3 regions of the Aureimonas sp. D3 genome follow, and region 3 is predicted to be linked to each of the others. Evidence: predicted binding sites of a transcription regulator. Region 3 holds the regulator's gene; each other region holds the start of a gene.

Region 1 (5,488 bases), on a different contig from region 3:
CACCCGACTCATGGCAGGATAGGTCGAACGTTTTAAGAAGGTTCATTTGTCGCCATTCTATGGCATCCCCCGGAACTTCCCATGCCCGTTTCGCAGAGCCTCCGCCACGCCGCCTCCGATCTCGCCATCTGGCGGCAGACGCTCCACGCCATGCCCGAACTTCTCTACGAGGTCCATGACACGGCCGCCTTCGTGGCGCAGAAACTGCGCGAGTTCGGCTGCGACGAGGTGGTGACGGGCATCGGGCGCACCGGCGTCGTCGGCATCGCGCATGGCAGCGCGCCGGGCCGCACCATCGCGCTGCGCGCCGATATGGACGCGCTGCCGATCGTGGAGGAAAGCGGCGTTCCCTACGCCTCGGCGCGCGCGGGCGCCATGCATGCCTGCGGCCATGACGGGCACATGACCATGCTGCTCGGCGCCGCGCGCGAACTATGCGCCGCGCGGCGCTTCGCCGGCACGGTCGTCTTCGTGTTTCAGCCGGCCGAGGAAGGCGGCGCGGGCGCGCGCGCCATGATCGAGGACGGGCTTCTGGAGCGCTTCGCGATCGACGAGGTCTATGGGATGCACAATCTGCCGGGCCTGCCGGTCGGGCAGTTCGCCATGCGCCCCGGCCCGATCATGGCGGCGACCGACGAATTCTGCGTCAAGCTTCACGGGCGCGGCGGCCACGCCGCCATCCCGCACCAGACCCGCGATCCGATCATCGCCGGCTCGGCGCTGGTTCAGGCTCTGCAGCAGATCGTCTCGCGCAACACCGACCCCCTCGATTCGCTAGTCGTGTCGGTGACGCAGTTCCACGCGGGCTTCGCGCACAATGTCATTCCCGAAAGCGCCAGCGTCTCGGGCACGGTGCGCTCGCTGATGACGGCCACGCGCGATTTCGCCTGGGCCCGCATTCGCGAGATCGCGGACGGCATCGCCATGGCCCATGGCCTCACGGCGGAAAACATCTACTCGCCGAACTATCCGGTGACCGTGAACGACTTCGCCAAGGCGGCGTTCTGCGGCGACGTGGCCGCCGAACTGGTGGGAGAAGCAGCGGTCAATCGGGCTGTCGCGCCGCTGATGGGGGGCGAGGACTTTTCCTTCATGCTGGAACAGCGGCCGGGCGCTTTCGTCTTCATCGGCAATGGGCCAAGCGCCGGGCTGCATCATCCCCGCTACGATTTCGCAGACGCGGCCCTGCCCTTCGGCGCGGCCTATTGGGTGGCGCTCACGCAGAAGGCGCTACCGCTCCCGGCCTGACGCCGTGCCGACGAGAGATGCGCCCACGAAAAAGCCGGCTCTAGAGCCGGCTTTTTGATGAATGAAGGGAGCGTTCAGGCGATCAGCGACCGCCTTCGGGGTCCAGCGCCTCGATCAGCGCGCGCAGACGATGGCGCACTTCGATATCCGGGATACGGCCGAGCGCGATGGAGGATTGCAGCGTCTCACGGCTGGCCACGGGGCGCGAGACCTCGGTCTCGTCCAAGCCTTCGAAGAAGAACATCGGGCTGGTCTCGAAGGCCTTGGCGATGCGGTAGAGCGTGCTCGCGCTGATGCGGTTGGCGCCGGTCTCATATTTCTGGATCTGTTGATAGGTGACGCCGATGCGTCGGCCCAGCTCTTCCAGCGAGACGCGACGCGACGTCCGAATCAACCGGAGGCGCGCTCCCACTTGCACATCGATCGGATCGCGTTCGGCCTTCAACTCGGTAACTCCAGATTGCATATCGACCATCATTTTACTCCAACCTCGAACGCCTTGCACGATATGCGGGCAGCCTGCTGGTCAGAGGACAGAGACGGCATTCCACTCCCCTATGCCGTATTTGCCTTCCCACGTCGAATCTACCCAACCCATTCGTCCCGTAAGCTTGACGAATTTGTGATCAAAACCGAGGATTTTGCAACCCTTGCGCGCCAAAACGACTGCCGTAGCGTAAAGATACTTAATCGCTTCGTGATAACCGGAAGCTTCAAAAAAGCGAGAGTTGTCGTGGCAAGGGCGATGTGGTCATACGGCTACGGAGTTTGTCGTCATCGAGGCGTCCGCCAGGATGCCAGTCGAGCGCCGACACGAAGGGGCGGAACTTCGCGACCGAGCGTGACAACCGCGCGAGGTCATCCAGCCGAAGTTGCCGGTGGCGGCGCGAGGAGATGATCGCATCGACCGAGCGTGTTCCAAGACCGGGCACGCGCAGCAGCATCTCCCGCTCGGCCCGGTTGACATCCACCGGGAAACGGTCGCGGTTCTTGAGCGCCCAAGCCAACTTGGGGTCGATCTGGAGATCGAGCATACCGCCCTCGCCGCCCGAGACGATCTCGTCCCGCTCGAACCCATAGAAGCGCATCAGCCAGTCGGCCTGATAAAGGCGATGCTCCCGCATCAAAGGTGGCTTGCTCAAAGGCAAGCGGCTGGACGAATCGGGGATCGGTGAGAAAGCGGAGTAATAGACACGGCGCAGCCGATAGTTCCCGTAGAGATTTTCCGAGCGCGTCAGGATCGCCTCGTCATCCGCCCCATCGGCGCCGACGATCATCTGCGTCGATTGGCCGCCCGGCGCGAAACGAGGCGGTTTGATCCGGTCGCCCTTCTCGCCCTTGGCCTCGTCGATCTTCAGCCGGAGTTGGCCCATGGAGCGACGGATGTCGCGCGGCTTCTTTTCGGGCGCGAAGCTCTCTAGGGCCACATCGGTTGGCAGTTCGATATTGATCGACAGGCGGTCGGCGAAGAGGCCGGCCTCTTCGATCAGCTTGGGAGACGCGTCCGGGATGGTCTTCAGATGGATATAGCCTGCGAAATTCTCCTCCATGCGCAGCTTGCGTGCGATGCGCACCATCTCCTCCATCGTGTGGTCGGAGTTGCGGATGATGCCGGAGGAGAGAAACAGGCCCTCGATATAGTTGCGCCGATAGAAGGACATGGTGAGGCTGACCACCTCCTCCACCGTGAAGCGCGCGCGCGCGACATTGGAGGACGAGCGGTTCACGCAGTAGACGCAGTCGTAGATGCAAAAATTCGTCATGAGGATTTTCAGGAGCGAGATGCATCGCCCATCCGGAGCGTAGGCGTGACAGATGCCCGAGCCCTCGGTCGAGCCGATCCCGCCGGATTTCAGCGAGTCGCGCCGGGTCGAACCGCTGGACGCGCAGGATGCATCGTATTTCGCCGCGTCACTGAGGATCGCGAGCTTGTCCATCACACTCATCTTGGCCATTGAAACGATATAGCGTTCCTGCTCTGTTCCAGCCAGCCGATCTTCCGACTTTCCACCGCGGCGCGCTGTGACGCGGGGTCGCAGACCGTTCAGACGAGGTTCATAACCGTAAGTCTAACTTTCATTTCACCGCCCGCTGGAACGGTTGTTTCGCATCAGGCGTTCGCCCGATCTGACCCGCCGTTCGGCTGGCATGTTTCATGGGAGATTTTTCGTATGCGTCGATTCGCACAGGCCCTGATGGCCGTCGTGGTTCTGGGAACCGGAAGTGTGACATTCTCCGCCCCCGCCGAGGCTCAGAGCTTCCGCGAGCGCCAGCGCTTCGTCGAGCGCTTCTGCGCCCGCAACCCTGGCGCCCGCGATTGCCGGGAATACCGCCGCGATTACCGCCGCTGGGATGATCGTCGCTACAATCGCTGGTACCGTGACAATTACCGCGACCGTCGCGACAACACGGCCGCTGCCATCTTCGGCTTCGCGGCGGGCGCGGCGGCCGGTGCCGCCGCCGGCAGCGCCACTCGCGGCGCTGTGGTCACGCGCGATCAGGTTGCCCGTTGCGCCGCGCGCTACAAGACCTACGATCCGCGCACCAACACCTATGTCGCCAACAGCGCGGGCGAGCGTCGCATCTGCCGCCTCTGAGCGAATGAAATCTTGGACAGGAAGGGGCCGGCGCGCGCTGGCCCCTTTTCTTTTGCCAGGACGCGAACAAATGAAAAAGTGATATTCAGCCGTCGTTCAGGATGCGGACGCTACACAGGATGGCAAGACAGCCGCTTCGCCATCCCGGAGACTCCGAGGAGCCTGAAGGGCGGCGCATCCGTCGCTCTGGAGTTCGCCATTATGCGCATTCTTCTTGCCGTTCTTACTGCCTGCACCTTGGCCACCAGCCTCGGCACCGCGCAGGCCCAAGCTTGGGACAACGGGCCGGGCTATATTGGGGCGCCGCCTCCTCCCCCGCCGCCGCCCGGCTACTATCCCGCGCCGCGCCGCCACCATCATGACCGGATCAATGCCGGCGACGCGCTTCTGGGCGGTGCCATCGGTCTGGCAGCCGGCGCGCTTCTGGGCTCGGCCCTGTCGCAGCCGCAGGCAGCGCCTCAGCCTCGCTACTATGCGCCGCAGCAGCCGACCTATTCCGGGCCGGCCTATGGCGTGGCCCCGCCGAGCTACGAAGACACGGTGCCCGCCCGCCCCGTGTATCGCGGCCCACGCCAGGCCCGCTATTACGACGATTACGGCACCAATACGCGCCAGGCCCATGTGGATGCCTGTTTCGATCGATATCGCTCCTACGACGCGCGCACCGACACCTATATCGGCAATGACGGATACCGCCATCGCTGCAACATCTGGTAGCCGCATCCCTCATGCTCAAAGCGCCCGGCTCATCACCGGGCGCTTTCTATTACGTCCCTCGCTCGACGGCTTCAGCGCGCCTTGCGCACCGCCCGCTTGGTGACGACGGGCACCAGCGCCGCACGGTATTCCGACGAGCCGTGCAGATCGCCGATCATGTCGCCCTCCGGCATGCTCAAGCCATCCAGCGCTTCCGGCTCGAAACGGGCCGACAGGGCCGCTTCCGCTTCGTGCCAGCGGAAGGCCCCGTTGGAGCCCGCGCCGGTCACCGCGACGCGAACATCGCCGCCGCGCTTGGCGACATAGACGCCGCACATGGCATAGCGCGAGGCCGGGTTGCGGAACTTCTCGTAGGCCGAGGCATCCGGCGCTTCGAACCGCACGCCCTTGACGATCTCGCCGTCACCCAGCGCCGTCTCGAACAGGCCGAGGAAGAAGTCGTCGGCGGCATATTTGCCCCGATCGGTTTCGATCGTGCCGTTCAGCGCGAGAAGCGCGGCGGGATAATCGGCCGCCGGGTCGAAATTGGCGCAGACGCCGCCGATCGTGCCCATATGGCGCACGGCCGGGTCGCCGATCAGTTGCGCGAGTTCCGTGAAACCGGGTGCCACGGCCTCGATCGCGGCCGAGTTCGCCACCTCGAAATGCGTGACGCCGCCGCCGATGCGCACGCTTCGGCCCTCGACCGTGATGCCTTTCATCTCCGGAACATGGCGCAGGTCGATCAGGGCTGAGGGCGCGGCGAGCCGCGCCTTCATGGTCGGGATCAGCGTCATGCCACCGCCGAGGAATTTCGCCTCCTCGCCGGATTGCGAGAGAAGCTGAGCGGCTTCGCTGAGCGAGGTCGCGCGATGATACTGGGTCTCGTACATGGCTCTTCCTCCCTTCAGTTCGCCGCCTGGGCCGAGCGCAGCGCGCGCCAGACC
Region 2 (5,488 bases), on a different contig from region 3:
GCCTTGGCGAGCACCTATGGGCACCAGCGCCGGGCCGTCTGAGACGCCTCGACGATTTCGGTCGGCCCGCCTCGGCGGGCGTGACCCTTCCGCGTGTCGCTTGTCGGGCGACGCGCTCCGTTCAACCCTTCTACTTCCCATAAATTCAAAGGACGATTCCCATGCCCGTTGACGTCATCTACAAGACCAAGGCCACGGCCAACGGCGGCGGCCGCGACGGCGCGGCGCGCTCCGACGACGGTTCGGTCGATGTGAAGCTCGTGGTTCCCAAGGAAATGGGCGGCCCCGGCGGCGTCGGCGCCAACCCGGAGAAGCTGTTCGCCGCCGGCTATTCGGCCTGCTTCCTGGGCGCCATGCGCGCGGTCTCGTCCAAGGTCGGCGTCAAGGTTCCGGCCGAGGCGACGGTGACGGCCGAAATCGGCTTCGGCCCGCGCTCGGAAGGCGGCTACGGCATCACCGCCGACCTCACGATCGACCTTCCGGGCGTGGATCGTGCAGAGGCCGAAAAGCTGATCGCCGCCGCGCACGAGGTCTGCCCCTATTCCAACGCCACGCGCAACAACGTCAATGTCGGCCTGACGTTGGCCTAAGCGCGGCGCTCATGTGAGCGCAAAGCTTGCCTGAGCTCTCGTCACGACTCGAGGCCGGGGCGCGTCCGCGCTCCGGCCTTTTTCATGGCCTTCTCCATCACGCCCGCCTTGAACAGGCCGGGGGGATCGGGCAGACCTTCACGCCATGACCGAAGCCGAACCGCTCCTGCGATCCGTTCTCTTCGTGCCCGCCGCCAACGGCCGGGCGCTCGACAAGTCCGCCACGCTGAAGGCCGACGCGCTGATCTTCGATCTGGAGGATTCGGCGGCCGATGAGGAAAAGGACGCCGCGCGCGAGCGCCTGCGCGCCCATCTTCTCGCCCGCCCGCCCAGTTCCATCCTGCGTGTCGTGCGCATCAATCCGCTCGCCACGCGGCATGGCACGGAAGACCTCCTGATGGCGCGCGGGGCTCGCGTCGATGCCATTCTCCTGCCCAAGGTCGAGGGGCCGCGCCAACTGCACGAGGCCGACGACGCGCTGGTGGAAACCGACGCGCCCCAAAATCTTCGGCTCTGGGCCATGGTGGAAACGCCTCGCGGGGTGCTCCATGCCCCCGACATCGCGGAGGCGCGCCTGCGCCACCGGCTCGGCGCGCTCGCGATCGGGCCGAACGATCTCGTCTCTGCCGCCGATCTCCAACTCTCCCCCGGCCGCCCCGAACTCATGCCCTGGCTCGGCCCCGTTCTCGTCGCCGGCAAGGCGGCCGGCATTCCCGTGCTCGACGGCGTCTGGTCCGATCTCACCGATATCGGGGGCTTCGAAGCCGAATGCGCGCAGGCGCGCCGCATGGGCTTTGCCGGCAAAACGCTTGTTCATCCCGCGCAGATCGCGGGCGCCAACGCGGCTTTCGGGCCATCGAGCGAGGAGATCGAGCGCGCCCGCCGCCTCGTTGCCGCCTTTGCCGCGCCTGACAATGCGGGGCGCGGCGTCATCCGCCATGAGGGGCGGATGGTGGAACTCCTACACTTACAGGCGGCCGAGCGCCTGCTCGCCCGCGCCGCTTCGATCGAGGAAAGAACAAACCCATGAAGCTCTATCGCCTGCTCACCGGGGTGGACGACGCCGCCTTCTGCCACAAGGTTTCGCTGGCCCTCTCCAAGGGCTGGGAACTCGCCGGCAGCCCGGCCTATGCGTTCGACGCAAAGGAAGGCGTGATGAAATGCGCCCAGCCCGTCACCAAGATCGTCGAGGGCAAGGACTATGATCCCGCGATGAAACTCGGCGAGCAATGAACCCGCTCGGTCTCGGCCGTCTGGGTCTGCGGGCCGGACGCGCAGGGCTGCGGTCTGGCGAGGCAGGGCTTCGCGAGGGCGAAGCCGGCTTGCGCCAAGCGGAAACGGCTCTGCGCGCGCTGGGCTCGCTCCGGGGCGCGCCCTTCGATCTTGGTGCCGAAGTGTTGCGCCGAGCCGGCGCTGCGGTCCGCACGGGACAGGACGCTGTGCGCCTAGGCGACGAAGGCCTCGCGCGCGGCGAGGAGGCGCTGCGTCGGGCCGAAGAGCGGTTGCAGCGTCGAAGCGCGCCCCGCTCTTGAGGCGCTGGGGCCGGGCGCTCTTCGCTGCCGGGTTGGCGCTTGCCGCGAGCCTTACCGGCCTCGCGCTTCTGGCGCTCGCCATCCCGCGCGCGCCCGAAGTCCGCTTTCCGCCACCGGAAGCCGGCGAGGAACGGGTCGTGCTGCTGGCCGCCAACCCGATCCACACCGACATTCTCCTGCCCGCGACGCCGGATGTTTTGGCACGCTTCGGTTTCCTGGCCGGCGACGGGCTGCCGCTGGACGATCCGCGTGTCGGCGCCATCGCGGTCGGCTGGGGCGGGCGCGCCTTCTACACGCAGACACCGGAATGGCGCGACCTGACGGTGGGAGCGCTCTGGCACTCCGTCACCTATGACCGCTCGGTGCTGCATCTCTCGCTCGCCCCCGCGCTGACGGGCGAGGAGCCCGGCCTGCGCCGCCTCAGTTTGAGCGAGCCGGCCTTCCAAGCGCTTCTGCGCTTCATCGAGGCGAGCTTCCAGCGCACCCCATCCGGCGCGCCGGAGATCTTGCCCGGCTTCTCCTACGGCCCCTATGACCGCTTCTACGAAGCGCGCGGCGGCTTCAATCTCCTGTTCGGGTGCAACACCTGGACGGCGCAAGCCCTGCGCCAAGCCGGCCTCACCACCAGCCTCTGGTCCCCTTTGCCCCCGCTGCTTTTGTGGGGGCTGGACTGGCACGAGGCCAAGGTCTTGGGGTGATCAATCCGCCTCGGCCTCCAGCGCTTCCATGTCGTCGTCCGACAGGCCGAAATGGTGGCCGATTTCGTGGATCAGGACGTGGGAGACGAGGGCGCTGAGGGTTTCTTCGTGCTCGGCCCAATAATCCAAGATCGGGCGGCGGTAGAGGAGGATGCGGTTGGGGAATTCGCCCGTCGCGCCGACCGCCATTTCCGCCACGGGCCGGCCTTCGAAGAGGCCGAGAATATCGAAGGGGCTTTCGAGATTCATCGCCTCGACCACCTCGTCCTCCGGGAAGTCGGCGATATGGAAGCGGATCTCACCTGAAAGCGCGCGAAATTCGGGCGGCAGCTGCGCATAGGCGTCGAGCGCCAAGGCCTCGATCTCCTCCAGGCTCGGCGCCATGCGCTGGCCCCAGTCCCCCGCCTGATCGCGCTGACCCATCGCATTCTCTTTCCCAGTCCCACGAAGCTCATCGTGTCGTGGCATATCGCGGCGCACCCTGCGAGCCCGCTTCGGCTCACGAATGCGCGCGGACGCGCATCTTTCCCTATGAGAGACCCAAGCCCCCGGTTTTCCACAGGGCCGAGCAAGAGCTGTGAACAAGGAATGTAATCCTTGATGCTGATCGATTGACTCGAATCGGCAGCTCTGGAATTCATAGGAACATAGAGGGAACAGATGCCGTTTCGGACAAAGCCTCAGGGCTGACGAGGGTTTGTCCGAAGGAGACGTTCATGTCGGGGGTCCAACCAAAAGCCGCCTTTGCCGCGCCCTGGGATGAGGGGCCGGTGTTTGACAGATGTCTGGATTCATTCAGAGAAAACAAGGCTTCGTCAAGCGTTTCGGCGGACCCTCTATCGTCTCCCCATGCCGCGGGCGCGACCCCAAATGGGCGGCAGCTCGACACCCTGCGCGAGGCGATCCGCCGGATCGAGCACCGCCCATCCGAGACGTGGGATACTCCCCGGAAAGCCAGAACAGACGGTCCGGCACAAGCCGAGATCGAAAAAGCGGAAGAGGAATTTCGTCCTGCTCTGCCCGTCTGCCGGCTCGGCGCGGACAGGATCGACCAAGCGCTCGGCGGTGGCTTTCCCGAAGCCGGCCTGTCGGAAATCCGGGTCGAGACCGTGCGGGACGGAGGCGCGGGGCTCGGCTTCGCCTTGGCGCTCGCGGTGCGGCTGGGCGCGTCGCCTCGGCGCCCGCTCGTCTGGATCGCGCCCGCCGCGACGCTGACGGATGCCGGCTATCCCTATCGGCCGGGGCTCGTCGCCTTCGGGCTCGACCCCGCCGCGCTGGTGATGGTGCGCGCGCGCCGGCTGGAGGACGCGCTCTGGGCGGCGGAAGAGGCCGCGCGCTCCGGCGCGCCGGCGCTGACGCTTCTGGAGGTGCAGAACAACCCTGCCGCGCTGTCGCTGGAGGGCTCGCGCCGGCTGCACTGGCGCTCGCGCCACGCGGGGCGGCCGGTTCTCGTTCTGCGACAGGGCGGCTCGGCCGAGACCACCGCCGCGCCCTTGCGCCTGCAACTTTCCGCCGCGCCGGCGGGCCGCGTGCCGGGGCTGGAGGCCCATTCCTGCCTCGGCGCGCCCGCCTTTGCCGTAGCGATCGAAAAATCCCGCGATGGCCGTCTTGGCCAATTCCATCTGGAGTGGAACGTCCATGAGCGTCGATTCGTCCAAGCCGAGCGTGCCGCCGCGCTTTCTCGCCCTGTTCTTTCCCCGCCTGCCGACGGACCGGCTGCGACGGCAGAGATTCGGTCGCTCCTGGCGGCTCGAGACGGAGGGAGCCGAAGGGCCGAGCCTCGCCGCCACGCCTCTTGACCCGAGCGCTGGCACGCCCGTCCTGACGCCGCGCTTAGGCGCGGGCAATGGCCATCGCCCGCCGGCCACCATGCCGCCCGCCACGCTGCGCCCCTCGCAGCGCGAGCTCGCGCCCGGCGCCGAGGTGCTGCGCCCGCTCGCCCTTTATGAACGGCAGAACGGCGCGGAGCGGCTCGTGGCGCTCTGCGATCTGGCGGCTCGGCTCGGTCTGCGTCCGGGGCTGGGCGTCGCCGAGGCGCGGGCGCGCTTTCCCGAACTGGAACTGTGCGAGAGCGACCGCGCGGCCGACCGGCATCTTCTGGAAGCCTTGGCGGACGCGGCCGAGCGTTACACACCGCTGGTCGCGCTGGATGGGCGGCAGGGGCTCGTGCTCGACATTTCCGGCTGCGCCCATCTCTTCGGCGGGGAAGGGGGCCTGTGCCGCGAGGTGCACTTGCGTTTTCGCGCGCAAGGCTTCGCGCTCGGCTGGGGCCTCGCCTCGCATCCGGCCCTCGCCTCCGCCCTGGCGCGGCACCGGCCGGGCACCTGTCTGCTGGAGGGAGCCGAGCCGCCCGTCCTGACGGCGCTGCCGATCGCCGCGCTGCGCATCGGGGCGGAGGAGCGCGGGCGTCTCGCCCGGCTCGGCCTCGTCACGGTGGGCGACCTTCTGGCCCTGTCGCGCGCGCAGCTCGCGCGGCGTTTCGGCTCGGGGCTTCTGACACGGCTCGACGCGCTAACCGGCCGCCATCGCCCGCCGATCGAGCCGCGCCGCTTCGTGGCCTCGCTGACGCACGAGCGGCTTCTCTTCGAACCCGTGAGCCTGTCCGACGACATCCTGCGCATTGCGAACCACTTGGCGGGTCATCTCAAGCCCGAGCTGGAAGCGCGGG
Region 3 (5,488 bases):
CCGGTGGAGGCCCCTGGCGATGCGATCGACATCGTGGGGACGGGTGGCGATCAAGCGGGAACCTACAATGTCTCGACCTGTGCGGCCTTCGTGGTTGCAGGTTGCGGCCTGACGGTCGCCAAGCATGGCAACCGGGCGCTGTCCTCCAGGTCGGGTTCGGCGGATGTGCTGGCGGCGCTGGGTGTCAATGTCGATCTCTCGCCGCATCAGATCGGAGAGGTCATTTCCACCGCCGGCTTGGGCTTCATGTTCGCGCCCACGCATCATGCGGCTATGCGCTTTGTGGGCCCCAGCCGCGTGGAACTAGGAACCCGTACGATCTTCAACCTGCTTGGTCCTTTGGCGAATCCGGCCGGCGTCAAAAGGCTCCTGTTGGGGGTCTATTCCCGTGAATGGGTTCGCCCGCTTGCGGAGGCCTTGAACGCGTTGGGGGCCGAGAAAGCCTGGGTCGTCCACGGGGAGGGTCTGGATGAGATGACGGTGTGCGGTCGCACGCATGTCGCCAGTCTGGAACATGGCTCGATCCGCGAATGGGAACTCATGCCCGAAGAGGCGGGGCTCGCGCTCCATCCCACCTCGGACCTCATCGGCGGTGATGCGGCACATAATGCCGAAGCGCTTCGCCGTGTTCTGGCCAACGAGCCCAGCGCCTATCGGGACATCGTGCTGCTCAATGCTGCCGGTGCTCTGATCGTCGCCGATAAGGCGTCAAGTCTGGACCAAGGGGTAGCAATGGCGAAAGCCTCACTCGCCGAAGGACGAGCGGCTGAAGCGCTGGCCCGGCTCGTGACAACATCACAAGAGATCGGGAGAAGACCGTCGTGACCGACATTCTCGAAAAGATCGAAACCTACAAGCGCGAAGAAATCGCCGATGCGAAGCGCGAGATGTCCCTCGCCGCTCTCGAAAGCGTCATGCGTGACCTGCCGCCGACCCGAGGTTTTGCCGACGCGCTGCGGCGCAAGCATTCGCTCGGTCAGTTCGCGCTGATCGCGGAAGTGAAAAAGGCGAGCCCGTCCAAGGGGCTCATCCGACCTGATTTCGAGCCGGTATCGATCGCTCAGGCCTATGAGCGCGCGGGCGCTGCGTGTCTCAGTGTTTTGACCGACACTCCGTCCTTTCAGGGTGCCCCGGAATATCTGACGGCGGCACGAGGTGCGACCGCCCTGCCCGCGCTTCGCAAGGACTTTCTGTTCGATACCTATCAGGTGGCGCAGGCTCGCGCCTGGGGTGCGGACGCTATTCTGATCATTCTCGCTGCCGTGGACGATGCGCTGGCCAACGAACTGGAGTGCGCCGCGATCGAACTCGGTCTCGATGTGTTGCTGGAAGTGCATGACGAGACGGAGGCCGAACGGGCGCTCAAGCTCCGATCGTCGCTGTTTGGCGTCAACAATCGCAATCTGCGGACCTTCGAAACCGATATCGGGACGAGCGAGCGACTGGCGCGCATCGTTCCCGCTGACCGGATCGTCGTCGGTGAAAGCGCGATCAATGGTCATGAGGACTGCGTTCGGCTGGCCGCGTCCGGCATTCGGACCTTCCTCGTGGGCGAGAGCCTGATGCGGCAGGACGATGTCGAGGCGGCGACGCGCAGGTTGCTGTTTGGCGGACAGGCTCATAGCGCATGAGCGAACCATCCTTGACGCATCTCGCCGCCGATGGCTCCGCCCATATGGTGGATGTCGGCGAGAAGGCCGAAACGATCCGAACGGCCCGCGCCGAAGGGCTCGTGCTGATGAAGGCCGAAACGCTCGATCTGATTCGAGAAGGCAGCCTCAAGAAGGGCGATGTCATGGCGATCGCGCGGATCGCCGGGATCATGGGCGCAAAGAGAACCCATGATCTGATCCCTCTCTGCCATCCCCTGATGTTGGAGAAGGTGTCGGTCGAACTGGACTTCGAACCGGCTCTTCCCGGCATTCGCGTCACCGCGACTTGCCGCGTCAGTGGCAAGACCGGAATCGAGATGGAGGCGTTGACGGCCGTTTCGGTGGCTTGCCTCACGATCTACGATATGGCGAAGGCGGTGGACCGCAGCATGACCATCAGCGCTATCCGGTTGTTGGAAAAAGCTGGCGGCCGATCGGGTGCGTGGAGCGCCGAGTGAGCCTCCTTCCAGTCGAAGAGGCTTTGGCGAGGTTGCTGACGGACGCCGAACCCGTTCGGCGTATCGAGCAGGTCGGGCTCGACGCTCTGGCCGGTCGGCGTCTGGCGGGCGATCTCGTGGCTCGGCTGACGCAACCGGCCTTCGATGCCTCCGCCATGGATGGATACGCCGTTCGTGCCGACGATCTGCGCTCTGCGGCAACGGAACTTCGCGTTATTGGCGAAGCGGCTGCCGGCGCAGCCTTTGAAGGGACGGTCTCGGCAAATCAGGCCGTACGGATCTTTACCGGTGCTCCTGTACCCGCAGGGGCAGATGCCGTCGTAATCCAGGAAAACACCGAACGTCCCGACCCTTCGACTGTCATCGTGCTGGAGCCTGTGCAGCCGGGGCGCCATATCCGCCCTGCCGGCAATGACTTCCAAGCAGGTAAGCCCGTTCTGGCTGATGGAGCCGTTTTGCGCCCTGCTTCCATCGCTCTCGCGGCAAGCGCCGGATACGATTTTGTGCCCGTGCGCGCTCGCCCCCGGGTCGCGATCGTCATGACGGGCAGCGAACTGGTCTGGCCTGGCACGCGCCCTGGTCCCTCGCAGATCGTCGCGTCAAACGGTTTCGGTATTGCAGCGATCGTGGAAGCGGCGGGTGGCGACGCCATCTCCTATGGCATCGTCCCCGACGATCGAGCAGCCTTGCGACGGGTTTTCGAGAATGCCAGAGCCGAGGGAATCGACGTTTTCGTGACCATCGGCGGAGCTTCGGTCGGTGATCATGATCTTGTTGCGCCGGTCCTGCGGGAGTGCGGTGTCGAACTGGATTTCTGGAAGGTCGCCATGCGACCGGGAAAACCTCTGATGGCAGGTCGCCATGAGGCGATGCGATTCCTGGGCCTGCCCGGCAACCCGGCGTCGAGCCTCGTAACGGCGGAATTGTTTCTTCGGCCGCTCGTGGAACGTCTCGCCGGGCGCCCGTCTCGCCCCCGATACGAAACCGGAACACTCGGTGCGGCCGTTCTCGAGAATGACCATCGGGCGGACTTCATGCGCGCAACGATCGAACAAGACGACGACGGACGAACGGTCCTCATGCCGCTTGCTCGGCAGGACTCGTCGCTTCTGAGTGTCTTCGCGACCGCCGATGCCCTTTTGGTTCGTCCCCCTCATGCCGCCGCCGCCCAGCCGGGAGAAACCTGCGAGTTCGTTCGATTGACGTGATGGAGTTCCTTGCAGAACACAAACAGAACATATAGGGTTTGTTCAGGTTTTGTTTTGTCCGGATTCGCGCGATGTTGACCCGCAAGCAGCATGAATTGCTTCTCTTCATTCATGACCGTTTGCAATCGGTCGGAATTCCTCCCTCCTTCGACGAGATGAAGGAGGCTTTGGATCTGAAATCCAAATCGGGAATCCATCGTCTCATCACCGCCTTGGAGGAACGGGGCTTTATCCGGCGTCTCCCCAATCGGGCTCGGGCTTTGGAAGTCCTGCGCCTGCCGGACTCCCTGAGTGGCAAGGATTCGAACGGCGGTTTGGCGGTACCGACGGCGTCGGAAGCGTCGATCTCGCGGCAAGTGATCCCTCTTCCGAAGCGTGCCGGAATCGAGCCGGTCCTGGCGAGAGCGGAACCGGCCAATGATTCGATGCCCGTACCGGTCATGGGACGCATTGCTGCAGGCGTTCCCATTTCTGCGATCCAACAAAACAGCCGGTCCATCGCCCTCCCGGTCGAGATGTTCGGCTCCGGTGAACACTACGCCCTGGACGTCAAAGGCGATTCGATGGTCGATGCGGGCATTCTGGACGGAGACACGGTTCTGATCCAGCGTTCTGAGACGGCGACAGCGGGCGAGATCGTCGTGGCTCTGATCGACGACGAAGAGGCGACGCTCAAGCGCTTTCGTCGGCGAGGCTCCGTCGTGGAATTGGAAGCCGCCAATCCTGCCTATGAGACGCGTGTTTTGGAAGCGGGCCGGGTCAAGGTTCAAGGGCGTCTTGTCGGGCTCATTCGGCGCTATCACTAGAACGATGAGGTAACCCGACCTGCCCGGGTTCGGAGCGCTGGTTTCGCCTTTCGCTTTCCGGCCATGGGGCCGATCGATGCACGTTCCATTCGTTGAAGGGCTGAGCGATCGAGGGTTGAAGGGTCCATTGCGCTCCGTTTGCGGAGGGAAGCAAAAGAGCGCCGGTCTGCCGGAGAGTGCGAAGCGTGACGAGCTTCGCGCCGGAACGGCACGACGTCATGCGGGGCGCTCGCGCCATCACGGCGATGTCGGCACTGTCGCAAAGCTCTCCCATACGTTCCAGTTTGTCGCTCCATGCGATGCGGAGGCCTGACCGCGATGTCGCGCGGCAGATATCGCCTGAACACTCGAACTGCTTCCGAGGGGTACGAGACGGTGGCAATCGAAGTTGAAATGCGCGTTGCCATTGATCGTGGATGAAGCGATTGGGCCGCTTGCGCAGATCAATGGTCGATCCATCCTGGCCGATCACCGCGATATCCCGAGCATCCTCCGCAATCAGAAGCTCGGGTCGATTGGTCGGTGGGATCAAGACCCAGCCGAGCGTCAATGGCAAAACGAAGAGCCAGCGCATCGCGCTCTGGCAAAATGACAGGACGAGTAAAGCCATAGTGAGGCTGAGAAGGCTTGCGAGGCCGATCTGGCCCACGGCGTAGTCCGGTAATTCTTCAGCCAGGCGTTTCGCCAGCCAGAATACGACGTCCAGCCCCCAACCGATGGGATGCAACGCCATGCTTTCCCAACCAAAGGGCATCAGGCAGACCGAAGCCAGAGCGAGCGGCATGATCCAGAACGAAAAGATCGGCGTCGCCAGAACATTGGCCACGAGGCCGAATGGAGCGGCCCGCTGAAAATGATAGACGGCATAGGGTGCGGTCGCCGCACCCGCGATCAGGGATGACAGAAACGCGCCGAGAAGCAAAAGTGCGAGTGTTCGAAAGCGAGCGTGATCGCTTGCCTTACCGTCGGACTGGTTCGACCAGCGAGAGTATGCGCCGTATGCACCCACCAGAGCGGCGGTTGCTGCGAAGGACATTTGGAACGTAGCGGTCATCAAGGCGTGCGGAGAGATCAACATCACCGCCATCGCTGCCATACCGACGTTGCGGATTGTCAGTGCAGGTCGATCCACCAGAACCGCGCCCAGCATGATGGCGATCATGATGAAGGAGCGTTCGGTGGCGGCATTGTCTCCAGCTAGTAGGAAGTAAAAGCCGGTGACCCCCAAGGCCAGGACCGCGCCGATCTTCCTCGTCTGCCATCGAAGGGCGATGGCCGGAAAAGCGGCAGCCGCGCCTCGCACAACGACCATGGTCATGCCCGCGACCAGTGCCATGTGGAACCCGGAAATCGAGAGGACATGG

Evidence for each region. Region 3 encodes LexA, which represses DNA repair genes until DNA is damaged. Its sites were predicted from a motif close to TGTTCNNNNTGTGTTCNG; they were not measured.
Region 1: a site for LexA is predicted at 3,217-3,234, ahead of AUL36_RS02900 (putative DNA modification/repair radical SAM protein). Genes of this name have one in related genera too.
Region 2: a site for LexA is predicted at 3,462-3,479, ahead of AUL36_RS09195 (ImuA family protein). Genes of this name have one in related genera too.

The regions. Positions count from the first base shown of each region.
Region 1 is NZ_BBWM01000008.1:14,805-20,292, forward strand. It holds gene AUL36_RS02890 (M20 aminoacylase family protein) at 82-1,248, shown strand; gene AUL36_RS02895 (helix-turn-helix domain-containing protein) at 1,331-1,714, opposite strand; gene AUL36_RS02900 (putative DNA modification/repair radical SAM protein) at 1,962-3,203, opposite strand; gene AUL36_RS02905 (BA14K family protein) at 3,420-3,845, shown strand; gene AUL36_RS02910 (BA14K family protein) at 4,047-4,562, shown strand; gene AUL36_RS02915 (FAD binding domain-containing protein) at 4,634-5,434, opposite strand; gene AUL36_RS02920 (xanthine dehydrogenase family protein molybdopterin-binding subunit) at 5,449-5,488, opposite strand, start outside.
Region 2 is NZ_BBWM01000033.1:34,442-39,929, forward strand. It holds gene AUL36_RS09160 (MarR family winged helix-turn-helix transcriptional regulator) at 1-42, shown strand, start outside; gene AUL36_RS09165 (organic hydroperoxide resistance protein) at 162-590, shown strand; gene AUL36_RS09170 (HpcH/HpaI aldolase/citrate lyase family protein) at 736-1,620, shown strand; gene AUL36_RS09175 (DUF1737 domain-containing protein) at 1,617-1,823, shown strand; gene AUL36_RS09180 (hypothetical protein) at 1,820-2,122, shown strand; gene AUL36_RS09185 (TIGR02117 family protein) at 2,119-2,820, shown strand; gene AUL36_RS09190 (metallopeptidase family protein) at 2,821-3,243, opposite strand; gene AUL36_RS09195 (ImuA family protein) at 3,537-4,619, shown strand; gene AUL36_RS09200 (Y-family DNA polymerase) at 4,690-5,488, shown strand, end outside.
Region 3 is NZ_BBWM01000035.1:34,253-39,740, reverse strand. It holds gene trpD (anthranilate phosphoribosyltransferase) at 1-825, shown strand, start outside; gene trpC (indole-3-glycerol phosphate synthase TrpC) at 822-1,631, shown strand; gene moaC (cyclic pyranopterin monophosphate synthase MoaC) at 1,628-2,110, shown strand; gene AUL36_RS10205 (molybdopterin molybdotransferase MoeA) at 2,107-3,318, shown strand; gene lexA (transcriptional repressor LexA) at 3,390-4,124, shown strand; gene AUL36_RS10195 (ComEC/Rec2 family competence protein) at 4,105-5,488, opposite strand, start outside.